Regions from separate parts of the Paenibacillus sp. FSL H8-0548 genome, predicted to be linked through region 2. Evidence: predicted binding sites of a transcription regulator. Region 2 holds the regulator's gene; the other holds the start of a gene.

Region 1 (8,028 bases), 420 kb from region 2:
GTCAACTGTCCTTACTAATTTTGCAACATGGAAGCAATTCTTGGCGGAGCGTGTTTCGCAAGCGAAGAAGATCGGAATGACGGAAGAAACGATAGCCTCCTTAGCTTTCGAAATCGGAACTTTTCTCGATGAAAAGGTCGATCCGAAAAATGAGGAAGAGCGCGTGTTGAAGCAGCTATGGGATGCTGGCGACGAAGCCGAGCGCAAAACGCTCGCGTGCTTGATGGTTAAGCTCGTCCAACAATCCTAGCTATCTCCAAATGGAGACGACGATTCGTCTATAGAAGCAGAAGCAGGGGAGCCTCCTACCAGGAGGCTTTTCTGCAATGTTTCTTTTTGGGTTGCAGGATTATGACGAAAATTGTAGAATTATGTTCTTGATGTTAATCTTTATTATTAACATACTTCTATACGATTTGGTTTAGGATGGTGACAGCGTGGAGAAGAAACAGTGGTATATGGAATACAAAATACATAAAAACCGACCAGGTTTGCTTGGCGATATCGCATCATTGCTAGGTATGCTGGAAGTTAACATTATGACGATCAATGGTGTTGAGGATAGGACCAGGGGAATGCTTCTTCAGACGGATGATGATGAGAAAATTGAATTGCTTGGCAAAATGCTTCAAAAAGTTGATAATATTACTGTAAACAAGCTTAGAACGCCAACGATAGTAGATATATTAGCGGTTCGTCATGGACGCTATATTGAACGTGATTCTGATGATCGCAAAACGTTTCGTTTTACGAGGGACGAGCTTGGGATTCTAGTTGATTTTTTGGGTGAAGTGTTTAAACGTGACGGTAATCAGGTTATAGGACTTAGAGGGATGCCGCGCGTTGGGAAAACCGAATCCATTATTGCCGGCAGTGTTTGCTCCAATAAGCGCTGGACCTTTGTTTCCTCGACGCTGCTGCGACAGACGGTAAGAAGCCAGCTTTCAGAGGATGAAATGCAGCCAAACAATATTTTTATTATCGATGGTATCGTAAGCACTATTCGTTCAAATGAGAAGCATTATGGGCTGCTGCAAGAAATTATGGCGCTGCCGTCAACGAAGGTTATTGAGCATCCAGATATTTTTATTAAAGAATCCAACTACGATTACAGCCATTTTGACATTATTGTTGAACTTCGTAATACGCCAGATGAGGAAATATCCTATGAGAAATTTACAACGAATTACACAGACGATTTCTAATCGGAAGGAGGCCATCTCATGTCTGATTTAGGTGAATTGCTTCGCAAAGCTAGAAATGAGCATGGATTGACGCTAGATGATATTCAAGAGACTACAAAAATTAGAAAACGCTATTTAGAAGCAATTGAAAGTGGCGATCATACGGTTTTGCCAGGTGCTTTTTATGTGCGGGCATTTGTGAAAAATTACTCAGAGGCTGTTGGGCTCGATCCGGATGAAGTTCTTCGATTGTATCAGCATGAGATTCCTGCTGGACCGGTAGAGCAAATTGTAGAGCCTAGTGTCGTTAGAGCGCCGCGTCGGGTTAAATCCCAATCATCAGAGTGGCTTGGCAAAATTGGCTTCAATGTCATGATGTGGTCCTTTCTTATTTTGATCGTAGTCGTCATATGGATGTTTGTTATTAATAAGGACGATGGCGAGCGTGAGCAGCTGGACAATAGTACCAATATAACTGAGGCTTCCGAGGCTCCTGTACCGACGACTGAAAATAATGGCTCCGATACGCCAAGCGACACACCGACAGCTACGCCAACGCCAACACAAGCGCCGACGACTGTAGCATTTGGCAGCAAGGTTGGAAAGATTGATCAATATGATATTGGTCCCGCGGGTGTAAATCATAAGGTTCAAGTGAAGGTGTCCGGGGGGAGAAGCTGGCTGGAGGTTCGTGCGAACAGCAATACTGGCGAGAAGCTTTATTCTGCCAATGCGGAGGATGGCGTAGTAGAAACCTATGATCTTACAGGAACTATTTATATTAATGTAGGCAGAGCAGACCTTACGGAAATTACAGTGAATGGTGTATTAGTGCCAGATGGCGACCGTGCCGGCTCCAAGAAGCTGCTGCTGTATCCTGTTGTTGATGAAACTTCTGAAACAGAGGAAACTCCGGATTCAACTGTCGAAACCGGCACTTCGAAAACAGAATAATGATTACTGTAACAAGGGAGAGATTTTGGGATGGCTTCAGAAAATGCATTTGATATTGTATCCAAGGTGGATATGTCGGAATTAGTTAATGCGATTAAGCAAGCGGAGCGTGAGATTGAAACTCGCTTTGATTTTAAAGGCAGCAAAAGCTCTATTGCACTCGAGAAGGAAGAGCTTGTTGTGGCTTCCGAGGATGATTATAAGTTAAAAAGCGTACTAGATATTTTATTATCCAAAATGGTAAAACGAGGCGTTCCCATCAAAAATCTGGATTATGGCAAAATAGAAGGGGCTTCAAGCAACACGGTACGTCAGCGCATTAAGCTCAGACAAGGCATCGAGCAGGATGTTTCGAAAAAAATTAATATTTTGATTCGCGACTCGAAGCTTAAGGTGAAGAGCTTGATCCAAGGCGATCAAATCCGAGTTTCTGGAAAGAGCCTAGATGATTTGCAAGCGGTGATGAAGCTTCTTAAGGAAGCTGATTTGCCTGTGGAGCTTCAATTTACTAATTATCGCTCATAAGAACGGAGCTTCGTTTTGTCGATATTCGATAAACGAGGCTTTTTCGATTAGATGCCGATTCACTTGAGAAATGAGGCTTTCGCCGCTTTTGACACGTGTATTGAGCATGTATTATACTTGGTGAAACAGCTTTACGGAAGGATCTGGGGGATACATAGATGAGAGAGACTACAAATGCAGTAACTCATGCCAGCTTGGCAAATACCGCGCGGCCGGTCACAGCATCCGGTCATTTTTTCGAACGAACGACTCACGCTATGCACACCTTTGGGGTAGATCGCTTTAAGGAGGGAAATGCGTGAATCTTGCAAATCGCATTACGTTAGTTAGAATATTTTTGGTGCCGATTATTATGTTTTTCCTGCTAATTAAAGTAAATTTGGGGTCGTTCAGCATCTCAGACTTCTCCATTACATACAATCAAATCGCAGCGGCACTCATTTTTATTGTGGCAGCAAGCACAGATGGATTAGACGGCTACATCGCACGCAAGAACAAAATCGTCACTAACCTTGGCAAGCTGCTTGATCCTTTAGCGGATAAGCTTCTTGTTGCAGCTGTGCTTATTTCACTAGTGGAAATGGACAAGCTGAATGCTCTAATTGCAATCGTGATTATCAGTCGTGAATTCGCGGTCACTGGTCTACGCCAGATTGCTCTGTTGGAAGGCTCCGTTATGGCTGCGAGCACTTGGGGCAAATGGAAGACAGCGATCCAAATTACGATGATCATTGCGCTTTTAATCAACAATTTCCCATTCAATTTTATTGATTTTCCATTTGATGTCATTGCCAGCTGGGTAGCCGCCGCTATTACGGTATACTCAGGTGTTGATTATTTCTTAAAGAACAAGCATTTGATACCTGTTGAATAAGTTAAAGCATCTTTCCGTTAGACGGAGAGATGCTTTTGTCATTAGAGCATTGCCGCACGCATCACATGAAAAGGGGAAATGAACAAATGAAAGCAGAAATTATCGCGGTCGGAACAGAGCTGCTGCTTGGCCAAATCGTCAATACAAATGCACAGTTTTTATCACAAAAGCTGGCGGGGCTTGGGATAGATGTTTATTTTCAAACGGTAGTCGGCGATAATAGCGAGCGGCTGCGGCAAGCGATTGAGATCGGCCGGAGCAGGGCGGACTTGCTCGTCTTTACAGGTGGACTTGGTCCTACACAGGATGATCTTACAAAGGACGTTTTAGCGGAGTTTTTGAAACGAAAGCTGTTGATACATGAGCCTTCAATGGAGCAAATCGAGGAGATGTTCAGCTCGCGGGGCATTCATATGGTGGAGAGCAATCGGCGTCAGGCGCTGATGATTGAAGGCTGCGAGCCGCTTGAAAATACGACAGGCTTAGCAGTTGGAAATGGCTTGACCGCAGACGGAACGCACTATTTGCTGCTGCCTGGGCCGCCGCGCGAGATGAAGCCGATGATGGATGGCGCTGCAGAGATGTGGCTGCGATCTGTGCTTGGCGAGGCAGACCCGCTCTATTCACGCGTGTTGAAGTTTGCAGGCATAGGTGAATCTAATCTTGAAGCCAAGCTGCTCGATTTGATTGATGCTCAGGTTGATCCGACGATTGCTCCTTATGCCAAAGAGGGCGAGGTCGCTATACGGGTATCAACCAAAGCTGCTTCATTAATAGATGCAGATCGGAAAATAGATGATACCGTCGCCAAAATAAAAGAACGAATAGGTGAATTTTTGTACGCAGAGCAGGACATCACCATCGAGGAGGAGATTGTGCGCCTGCTGAGAGCCTCAGGACGCAAGCTGGCGAGCGCAGAGAGCTGTAGTGGGGGTTTGTTCGCAGAGCTGATTACGAACGTTCCTGGGAGCAGCGGGGAGTATGTAGGAGGTGTGGTCACTTATACCAACATGATGAAGCATCACCTGCTCAGCATCCCATTGAGTCAGCTTGAGGGCGAGGGGGCGCCTGGCGCAATAAGCGATTCAACAGCGGCGTTGATGGCGGAGCGGGTGCGAAATCTTTCAGATGCGGATTATGGCGTGTCCTTAACAGGCGTTGCAGGGCCGTCGGAATCCGAGGGCAAGCCTGTTGGGCTTGTATATGTAGCAATCGCAGAGCGCGGCAAGCCAACCGTCGTACATACTCTTAATCTCAGAGGCGGCAGAAGCATGATCAGGTTGCGTGCGGTTAAATCGGCTTTATACCGTTTATGGCTTGCTCTGCAAGCACAGTAATAGAAGCATGCGGCGACACCTACCCATTCCGATACAAGAAATAATGTTTGTCAATTGGCAGGCAAGCCGTTATAATAAAGATTAATTAGCGGAAGAACCGTGGCGAAGAATACTTTGCTGCGGTTTTTTTATGTTCATGTAAGGAGGCAAAGCAAAAAGGCGAATGTATGTTCGAAAAAATGCTTGTCAACCTGCCTGAAAAAAGGTATCATAAAATTATAAATAAAGAAGGATGTGAGTTTCTTGTCGGATCGTCGCGCTGCACTAGAAATGGCTTTGCGTCAAATTGAGAAACAATTTGGTAAAGGCTCCATCATGAAATTGGGAGAATCCACACACATGCAAGTTGAGACCGTGCCCAGCGGTTCACTTGCTCTAGATATCGCATTAGGAATAGGCGGATTGCCGCGTGGTCGTGTTATTGAAATATATGGACCGGAATCTTCAGGTAAAACTACAGTTGCGCTTCATGCGATTGCTGAGGTCCAACGTATTGGCGGACAAGCTGCCTTCATCGATGCAGAGCATGCACTGGATCCGCTTTATGCAAGCAAGCTTGGCGTAAATATTGATGAGCTATTGCTTTCACAGCCAGATACGGGAGAGCAAGGTTTGGAAATCGCAGAAGCATTAGTTCGCAGTGGTGCGGTTGATATCGTAGTTATTGACTCTGTTGCGGCACTTGTACCGAAAGCGGAAATTGAAGGCGATATGGGTGATTCTCACGTTGGTCTTCAAGCGCGTCTGATGTCACAGGCTTTGCGCAAGCTCTCAGGAGCAATCAGCAAATCGAAGACCATTGCGATCTTCATCAACCAATTGCGTGAGAAAGTAGGCGTAATGTTCGGTAACCCTGAGACAACGCCAGGCGGTCGCGCATTGAAGTTCTACTCCACCATTCGTCTTGACGTGCGTCGTATTGAGACGCTGAAGCAAGGCAACGACATGGTTGGTAACCGTACTCGTATTAAAGTAGTTAAAAATAAAGTGGCTCCTCCGTTTAAACAAGCTGAGGTTGATATCATGTACGGCGAAGGTATTTCCAGAGAAGGTACGCTAATTGATATTGGCGTCGAGCTGGATATTGTACAGAAGAGCGGTGCGTGGTTCTCTTATAATGGCGAGCGTTTGGGCCAAGGTCGCGAGAATGCGAAGCAGTACTTGAAGGATCATAAGGATGTTGCTGAGGTTATTGAGAAGCAGATCCGTGATGCGAGCAATTTGTCTGCCACTGCAAATCAGGCTAATTTCAAGCCTGAGGAAGACGACGAAGAATTTGAAGATCTAGAATAAAGTGACCTGATTTCATACTTGCTGATGCTTCGCCGTCCCGCTAGGGACGGCGAAGCTGCGTTTAGAGAGGATGTACCGTGTGACGGGTAACCATGTTAGCAATGAAGAGGAATGGATGATTTTGTCTGTTCGAACGGATAAGAAGGACCGGAGATTATATCATCTGTTTGCTGACTCAGAGAAGCCGATGTTGTCCGTACATGAAGATATACTAATTCGGTATCGGCTGACGAAGGGGCATACATTAACGGAGGCCCAAATCGAAGAGATTCGCATGGAAGATGAACGTTATCGGTCCTATGTGCTGGCAATCGCTTATTTAGGTGCAAGGCCAAGAACAAAAAAACAGATCGAGCAATATTTGCAGCGCAAATTATTTGAGACGGAGAATATACAATATGCGCTTGACCGTTTAGAAAGAGAGCATATTGTGGATGATGAACAATATGCACGAGAATTTGCGAAAAGTCGACTAAAAAACAGCTTGAAGGGACGACGCTTCATTCAGCAGGAGCTGCAAATGCGAGGCGTGTCGAAAGAAGCAGCAGCAGAAGCGACAGCTGCGTTGGATGAACAAGTTGAATTGCTGTCGGCGAAGAAGGCGGCTGAGAAGAAATCTCGCTCCTTAAAAGGCGAGCCCTTAGACCAAAAACGCAAGCTAATGGGCTATTTAATGCGCAGAGGCTTCTCAGTAGATATCGTCAAGGAAGCGATCAAGTCGATCGATTTGAATGGGGAAGACAATGTATTCGAGGAAGATGATGGGCTTTTGCTTGACAATTGATTTTGTGAAAAGATAAAATGAGGTTGTATTCTTTCAAATTAGAATCAATTTTCCTTCCAAAAGTTGATTCGAAATGATTATTTTCGTCAAATTTAGTAAATGTTGAAACGGTTTGAAGCCGGTTGAAAACCTAATATCATCCCAAGCAGTGCCTTGGTGTATGCAACAAGGAGGTGAACAAGATGCCTGATGTCATTTGGATCTTGATCTGTCTCTTTGTTGGCGCAATTTTCTTTGGGATTGGTTTTTTTACTCGAAAGTCGATTGCTGAGGCGAAAATTTCAAGCGCTGAGCAGGCTGCCATCGTAATCGTAGAAAATGCGAAGAAGGAAGCAGAAGCTCAGAAGAAAGAAACGGTGCTGGAAGCAAAAGATGAAGTCCACAAACTTCGTTCCGAAGCTGAGAGAGACATTCGTGAACGACGCAACGAAGCTCAACGTCAGGAAAGACGTTTGCTCCAAAAAGAGGAGTCGCTGGATAAAAAGTTAGAAGCGCTGGAACGCAAAGAAGAAACTGTAGCCAACAAAGAAAAACGGATCGAAGAAACGCAAGAGCAGATCGATTCCATTTACAAGCAGCAGCTTAGTGAATTGGAACGTATATCGAGTCTGACAACGGAAGATGCGAAATCGATCATTTTATCCAATGTTGAACAGGAAGTACGACATGAAACAGCACAGATGATCAAAGAGATCGAGCAGCAAGCGAAAGAAGAGGCCGATAAGAAAGCCCGTGATATTATATCACTTGCTATTCAACGCTGTGCGGCCGATCATGTGGCAGAAACGACGGTTTCCGTTGTTACTTTGCCTAATGAAGAAATGAAGGGCCGTATTATTGGGCGTGAAGGCCGAAATATCCGTGCTTTGGAAACATTGACTGGTATCGATCTAATTATCGACGATACACCGGAAGCGGTCATTTTGTCTGGTTTCGACCCGATAAGACGCGAAATTGCCCGCACTTCTTTAGAAAAGCTTGTAGCTGATGGTCGTATCCATCCTGCCCGAATTGAAGAAATGGTTGAAAAATCTCGCAAAGAGGTTGATGAGCGAATCCGTGAATACGGTGAACAAG
Region 2 (8,028 bases):
TTCTACGAGCTGAAAGAAATCGAGTGGGATATGTACCGTACCCAAGTTCACCAATGGGAACGCGATCAGTATTTGACTCTTTACTAAAACCGGAATCCCTTGACGCTGCAAGCGTTGAGGGATTTTTTTGTTATTTGGGAAACTATGGATACTCCGAACCTGTCGATAACAATGCTGCTCCAGAAGCCGGAGAGGGGATAACGAAAGCTAACGGAAGCCAGCGACGCTAAAGTGTCATTTATGGTTAGCTTCACATTTTAACGGAAGTGGGAGACGCTATTACGCAGAAATGAAGCGATATCGTGTATGTAGGGTACAAATAGAGGCCTGTGCTTCCGTTAGAATCTTGAAACGACATATATTGGCGATTTAGCGTCACTGGTTTCCGTTAGAAGTGTGAGCGGACGCGACTGCGATTTCCAATCATCCGTAAGGGTGATTTGTTTGTGCAAGCATGCTTCAATAAACAGTTCTAGGGAGCTGCGCGATGTGCAACATTTACCGATCATTTGCGTTAATTATGTTGAAGAACAATCGTGTATGGAGCAGGAAGGAGGAGCTTTTTGAGAAGATATTTATTATTAATTTGTATCATGCTCGTTTGTGTGGCTTGGATTCCTCAAACTACAGAAGCAAATAACATGACTTTTCAGTCGATTAGCGTACCGAATGACAAAGTGACAAATGGGCGTGTATTGGTACCCATACGTGCCGTATCGGAATATATGAACGGAATCGTTAATTGGAATAAGACAGATAATACGATTAAGATTAGTAAGAATGAGAGGGAAGTTAAATTACAAATAAACTCGAAATCAGCTCAAATAAATGGAGAATTCTATACGCTTGATGTGCCCGCTAAGGTTGAGCGTGGAGTAACTTATGTGCCCATTCGATTCGTAGGCGAGGCTCTAGGATTATCAGTTGAATGGCTTCCGCGTGAAAGGCTAGCTATACTAGTTGACTATGAGTTGCAAAAGAGAATTGATGTTATTGTGGAACCGCCTCTCTCACTTGAGGATGCAGTGGCTATTATGAACAAGGTATCGATAGCATATGATCTGTCAGGGATCAAACAAAAGCAACAGCATTTGAGACCCTACTTCACTGAACGTATGATCCAAGAGATTTTAAGCAGCGGAGGCTTAAAACAATTTCCTGACAATCTCAAACTTCCGTTTATATCTTTTGCGAGCGATAAAAATCCATCCTATCTATATGGAAACGATCAAATGATGTTTATTTCAAGAAGTGTCATGGTTGAACAAGCAGGAGTCTACGCTTCTGAGAACGGAACTTTGGTGAAAACATCAAAGGGTTGGAGAGTTGAAGTTGTACGCTGGGAATTCGATTACCCGCACTAATTTTTCAACCTTTTTATGTCTCCATCTCGAAGTCAATGCTCGATTATTTAAGCCCTAGAGGGGGAGGCCGTACCGGCTTGCCCCTCTAGGGCTTATTTAAAATATAGGAAAGCAGATCATTACGCCATACGATCTCTATATTTCTCCGGAATGAAACGCGCCACCGCCATAAGAACGGCGACAGCCGTTTCTACTTATTATTTAGGCTTAATCCATACGATTTCTGAGATCCGAACAAAATAGATGTCATTGCAGCAGCGAAGTACTACATGGTCTGATTTACAATCGACAACGGTTCCGTCAATATGACCGTCTGTTGTTTTAATGGAAACACATTTGCCGATACAGGATTTTAACACCTCGACTACATAGGGATCTACAGGGTATACGACCAACGGTTGATTATTCATTGCATTCAGTTGCTGTGCTTTAAAGGGCATCGCGTAATTACTCAAAAGATCACTCTCCTCATGATTAAGCCACTAGGCTATTCTATGCGAATACCTACTCGGGCGTATGGGCAGTGAAAAAACGTTGATTGACGTTTAGACAAACGGCTCTGTTTCGCTTAATTAAGCTGTGAGCTGATCAGTACCATAAAGAGTTGGTACTATCCGGAATACAGCCTTATTGCTATATTCGAATAAGGAAGTTATGTCCGGAATATCGGACAAACGCAGTTAATGAGGTGGTCAGAGTGCGAGAGATTATGGCTCAGCAGAACTTAACAAATAACATATATGTTTTATTAAGCGATACCGGTACATGCTTTACACGATTGATTCAAGGCTTTACAGGCGCGCCATTTAATCACGCATCTCTAGTCCTGGATACCGATTTGCAGGAGGTATATAGCTTCGGTAGAAAACACGCGAAAAATCCTTTGTTTGCAGGTTTTGTTAAGGAGGACGTGTATGAAGGCACTTTCCGTCAGTTCCCGAATACGAGATGTGTACTGCTGCGAATTTCGGTCACTGCAAAACAGCGAGCATCAATTCTTCAGGTCATTCAAACCTTTAAAAAGAACAAGGATAGTTATCGCTACAATTTGATTGGGTTGCTGGGTGTGCTGTTCAACGTAGACTTAAAGCTCACGGATTCTTATTTTTGTTCGCAGTTTGTTGCAGAAGCACTTCGCAGCAGCGATGTTAACCTTTGGGAGCGTCCATCAGCATTAGTAACTCCTAACGATTTTCTTTTGCACGGAAAATTCGAAGTGGTGTATGAAGGATTGCTTTATGAGTATCCGAGGCTTAACCGTAAAAGATTGGCCCTTTATCAAAAGCAGACAATCTCAACCCGCTTGATTGGTAAGCGAGCCATATAGATGGAGGAAGCCGTAATACGAAGAAACGACTTCGGCGTCTATATGGCGAGATGATCTGCTTTCCTATATTTAAAATAAAGAAGAGGCTGAATCACTTATGCTTACGCATGGATTCAGCCTCTTTCTTATGTACGCTTAACAGTAGATTTAATGAATATCACGGAAAAGTCCAATGACTTTTCCCAAAATGGTTACGTTTTGGAGAATAATAGGCTGCATAGTCGAATTTTCCGGCTGCAAGCGAATGTGGTTCTTCTCCTTGTAAAATGTCTTAACCGTTGCTTCGTCATCCTCAGTCATTGCAACAACGATCTCACCATTATTTGCGGTTTGCTGTTGACGAACAATGACATAATCACCGTCGTGAATACCAGCTTCAATCATACTCTCGCCCATGACACTTAAAATAAAAACACTGTTGTCACCCACAAAATGGGAGGGGAGCGGGAAGTACTCTTCGATATTCTCAGTGGCCATAATGGGAACGCCAGCAGTAACTTTACCGATGATCGGTACGTTTGCTACAGATAATGGGATAATGCCGTCCGCGCCTTCTTGATCTAAAATTTCAATTGCACGAGGTTTAGTCGGGTCCCGGCGAATTAGGCCTTTCTTCTCCAAGCGGTCTAAATGACCATGAACAGTTGAACTGGATAACAATCCAACAGCTTCGCCGATTTCTCGAACAGAGGGTGGATAGCCTTTCTCCCGGACTTCATTCTTAATAAATTCAAGAATCGAATGTTGTCGGTTAGAAATCTTCGACACTGCGATCACTCCATTAGTAGGTTTGTAGCAAATTATAACATAGAACCGGAGTTCGTACAAACATAAGTTCTTAAGTACAGAAGTTCGTATTTTCTTTGTTGACACCAAACGTTTGTTCGTGTAATCTAAAAACAGAACAAACGTTTGGGGTGCTGATAAATGATAACTAGTCCAAGTTTTTATAGAACCATTCATAAGCAAGAAGAAGCTCAAGGAATGAAATTTCGATTGATGGCTTCGCGATTAGTAAAGAGACATGTGCTTAAAATTATCGTGTGCGCAGTAGTATTTGTTCTTTTGTTTACCAGCTTTTTACTTATGGGAACCTACGCTTCGAGCAATAACCCAGTAGAAGCAGCAAAAGGCGAACAGTCCATTATCGTACATACTGGTGATACACTTTGGGATATAGCTAAGCGGTACTCCGACGGCAGTCAGGATGTTAGATATATCATTTTTATGATTAAAGATCGAAATCAATTGCAAACCTCACAAATAATTCCAGGTCAGAAGCTGATCATACCTAGCATATAATCGTAAATTCAGATAAACTATGAATAGAGTCCAAATAATATAACTTTCTCATTTAAGTAGAATGAAGCACTCTACTTGGTTGAGAAAGTTTTTTTTGTGGAGTGCAGTGGTTTTTAACCTAACACTCGTCTATTAATGGGGACTGAAGGGAGTGACTGAATTGTTACGTGTTGAAGAATTATCTCATTCCTTTTTGAATGGAAATGAGACGACAGCAGTATTGCAACAAATTAGCTTTAATGTACATAAGGGTGAAATGATTGCTTTATTAGGCAGCTCTGGCTCGGGAAAGTCGACGCTGTTGAACTTAATGGCTGGCTTAATGAAGCCTACGGAAGGACAAATCTATATTTCTGATCACAATATTGTGGAGATGAGCGAAAATCGGCTGGCAGAGTTTAGAAGAAAGCATATTGGTTTTATTTTCCAAGCATATGAGCTGATTTCTCATCTAACGGTGCGGGAAAATGTGGAGCTGCCGCTCGTCTTTCAATCTATTCATCCGTCAATTAGGAAGAAGAAATCTCTAGCTTTGCTTGAGCAAGTAGGCATTCCAGATAAGGCAGAGCTATTTCCCTCTCAATTATCAGGTGGTCAGCAGCAGCGCGTTAGTATAGCTAGATCATTAATCACGGAGCCATCCGTTATATTCGCTGATGAGCCGACCGGTAATTTGGACACAAAGACAGAGGACGAAATTATTTCGATTTTGAAGCATCTGAATCAAACAATGAAAACGACTTTTATTATCGTCACACATGAGCGTGAGGTAGCTGCACAAACCGAGAAAATCATAACCTTACGTGATGGATTTCTAGTGACAGAGCAGGAAGCGGCGCAGGATCAATTGCAGGCGGGAGGTATACTCATTGAGAATTAGTGATATATCAAAACTTTCCTGGGACCAGGTCAAGCGCAGGAAGGTTGTAACGGCTTTGTGCGCAGCAGGCATCTCTATCGGATGTGCTGCTATTATTGTAGCTATGAGCATTGGAGAGTCAGCACAGCTATACATAGAACAGCAAATGAACAGCTATCTAAAGATGGATGAAATAACCGTAACCGCAAATTCGGGTGTCCAACCAGGTCAATCTGATCCATCCATAGACGGAAACATCCAGCAGCTAGGAAATTTGACTAATCAGAAGCTTGCCATTATGAGACAAATTCCACATGTTCATGCAGCTGCCCCTTTTCAACAGCTGGATTATATGGAGATGTTGACGCTTGATGGACTTGTCTCCCAAAATCAAACTGAAATTATTGGAACTGATTTGGAGACGCTCTCCGCATTCGGCAACGAATACTTGCAGGGTGGACCTTCCGATGTGGAAGGAACGATTGTACTGAGCTATGGTGCAACGCTAGGTCTGGTTGACGAGGTGACCAGACAAAATCTACTAGACCAGATGAATCTAAATCCATATGATGACAGCTTGTATCAACAATATCGAAATTTGAACCTTGTGCCGTCTGTTCTTTATCAGAAGCAGATTCAGTTTCGTTATTACTCCCAAGATGGACAGGTTGTCAGCAGACCACTTCGCGTTGTCGGCATTTTGAAGAAACCATCTGGAGTTAGTGACGATCAAGTAATGTATAACAAGAAGGGCTATATATCGCTGAGTACTGCACAGCTTCTGAATTCCGAGCTTAAGAGGAACAACGGTAATGAAAATCATCCTCAGAGCTTCAATTCGATCATTGTTAAAGTAGATAATCAAGCTAATATTGAGCTGGTGGAGAAGCAGCTTCAGAAGCTTACGGTCAACACTCAAACTAATTTATATCAGAAGGAACAGCTTGCCAATGAGTTTAAAATTATTAAAGGAGCAGCATTAGGAATTGGTGTTTTTATACTTATCATTGCTTCGATCTCGATTGTTGTAGCGATGACGATGAGTACATATCAGCGGAGAAGACAGATTGGCATTATGAAGGTGCTTGGCGCAAATTTGGGACAAATTCGAAATATGTTCATTGTTGAGGCTGCATTGCTTGGCCTTTTAGGAGGCTTGCTCGGCGTTCTTTTTTCATACTGGATCGTATGGGGAATGAGTGGCGTTATTAATCAGTTTTCAGGCGAAGAGGATGCGGTTATTATTTTTATTCCAATTATGACCATTCCGATTGGTATGGCATTCGCCCTTGCAACAGGCATATTGTCAGGTATCTATCCAGCAATTAGTGCTTCACGTACAGATGCTTTAACAGCTATTAGGCGCGATTAATTTATAAATGTAGAAGGAGCATAATGATGAAGAAAAAAATAAAGTGGGGAATTATAGGCCTTATTATAATAGGAATTAGTTTTGTATTATTCAAAATCGGAAATCCATCACGTCCTGTGGATATGACTGCAGATAATCAGCCTATTACGTTTCAGGTAACAAAGGAAACGATCTCTAATTCTATTGAAGTAAAAGGAAAGTCACTATATGAGCAGGAAACCTTCATCTACTCGCCTTACGGCTCAGAGGTTACCCAGTGGTCTATAGCTGATGGTCAGCAGGTAACGAAAGGCGATATTTTGTTTAAGCTGGATCAAACTGCTGTTCAAAATGAGATTTTGCAAATGGAGGCTGTTCAGCGTAAAGCAAAGCTGGAGTCGGAATTAAATGAATATTTGAATCAACAAAACGAAGATTCAGAAACGCTGGAAGCGACTGAGGCTGCCCGCAAAAAAATTCTCGTTGATCGAGAGATTGCCCGTTTGACGAAGGAATTAAATGCTGTAACAGAAAACTTGCAAGCGAAAGAGCTTCTTGAGAAAAAGAAAAAGCTGAATGAATCTACCTATCGAGCGCCAGCGTCGGGTATCTTTTTATTTGATAATCCCAACAAGCGTCCACAGGCATTAGCTGATAATGAATATGTAGGTAAGGTCGTAGACCTGAATAAATTACAGTTTATTGCTTTAGTAGGCGAGCAGGACATTTTTCAGATCAAGCCAGACATGCCGGTTCAAGTTAAGATGAGCGCGATGAAAGAGATCAGCCTTACTGGCAAAGTTCAAAAGGTTTCTAAATTTGCAAAATCAGGCACGGATCAGAACAACCTGAATCAAGCTGCTCAATTTGAAGTCGTTATCGCATTAGAGCCGAACGAACATTTGATCGCGGGCCTAAGCCTTAATGGAGCAATAGAAACGAAACGAAAAGAGAATACGACAGCAGTTCCTTCCATTGCTATTATTCGTGAAAAGGAAAAAAACTACGTTATGTTTGATGCAGGAAACGGCGAGTATGAACGCAGAGAAATTAAAATTGGACTAGAAACTCCTGAGCTGACTGAGGTGCTCGAGGGTTTGAAGCCTGGAGATCAGGTTGTATTGCAATAAAAAAAGCAGCTGCTGCACTAATTCATATGGAGGTTGACCCTACGCTGTCTTGACAACTGATCGGTTGAAATGTCAAAGTATAGAGTAGTGTTTTTTCATCATGAGAGGAGTAGAGTAATAAATGGAATTCGAAAAAGTCGTTGATCGTATTAACGAGCTCGCTCGTAAACATAAATCGGTAGGTCTTACCGATGAAGAGACTGCAGAACGAGCGGAACTTCGTAAGCGGTATTTGGAAAATTTCAGAAATAATTTCCGGCAGCAACTCGACAATATTGAAATTGTAGATGACGAGGATAGTGTTAAGCACTAAAGATGTAATGTAAGATCATTTAATATCCATGGGAGGGTGTTAAGATGAAATACAAATTACTCGGTAGAAGTGGACTTGCAGTTTCGGAGCTATGTTTAGGAACGATGACATTTGGCAATACGACAAGTGTTGAGGATTCCATTGCTATGATTGATCGCTTTGTTGATCATGGGGGCAATTTTCTTGATACGGCAGATGTTTATGTCAGCGGCCGTTCTGAGGAAATCGTTGGGATGGCAATTAAGAATAAGCGATCTGATATTGTGCTGGCAACGAAGGTACGTATGACCACATCAAGCAATATTAACGGCGTTGGATTGTCTCGCAAGCATATTCTGGATGGGGTGGATGCAAGTCTTAAGCGTCTCCAAACGGATTATAT

What was found. Region 2 encodes LexA, which represses DNA repair genes until DNA is damaged. Its sites were predicted from a motif close to CGAACATATGTTCG; they were not measured.
Positions count from the first base shown of each region.
Region 1: a site for LexA is predicted at 5,035-5,048, ahead of recA (recombinase RecA). Genes of this name have one in related genera too.

Region 1 is NZ_CP152049.1:3,533,673-3,541,700, forward strand. Features, by position in the region: gene MHI37_RS14905 (DUF3243 domain-containing protein) at 1-250, shown strand, start outside; gene MHI37_RS14910 (DUF3388 domain-containing protein) at 438-1,205, shown strand; gene MHI37_RS14915 (RodZ domain-containing protein) at 1,224-2,138, shown strand; gene MHI37_RS14920 (YajQ family cyclic di-GMP-binding protein) at 2,169-2,663, shown strand; gene MHI37_RS14925 (hypothetical protein) at 2,822-2,965, shown strand; gene pgsA (CDP-diacylglycerol--glycerol-3-phosphate 3-phosphatidyltransferase) at 2,962-3,537, shown strand; gene MHI37_RS14935 (competence/damage-inducible protein A) at 3,624-4,874, shown strand; gene recA (recombinase RecA) at 5,118-6,167, shown strand; gene MHI37_RS14945 (RecX family transcriptional regulator) at 6,247-6,951, shown strand; gene rny (ribonuclease Y) at 7,134-8,028, shown strand, end outside.
Region 2 is NZ_CP152049.1:3,955,823-3,963,850, reverse strand. Features, by position in the region: gene glnA (type I glutamate--ammonia ligase) at 1-87, shown strand, start outside; gene MHI37_RS16905 (copper amine oxidase N-terminal domain-containing protein) at 564-1,364, shown strand; gene MHI37_RS16900 (DUF2642 domain-containing protein) at 1,562-1,819, opposite strand; gene MHI37_RS16895 (hypothetical protein) at 2,062-2,691, shown strand; gene lexA (transcriptional repressor LexA) at 2,839-3,459, opposite strand; gene MHI37_RS16885 (LysM peptidoglycan-binding domain-containing protein) at 3,676-3,993, shown strand; gene MHI37_RS16880 (ABC transporter ATP-binding protein) at 4,154-4,873, shown strand; gene MHI37_RS16875 (FtsX-like permease family protein) at 4,863-6,224, shown strand; gene MHI37_RS16870 (efflux RND transporter periplasmic adaptor subunit) at 6,248-7,333, shown strand; gene MHI37_RS16865 (DUF896 domain-containing protein) at 7,455-7,646, shown strand; gene MHI37_RS16860 (aldo/keto reductase) at 7,691-8,028, shown strand, end outside.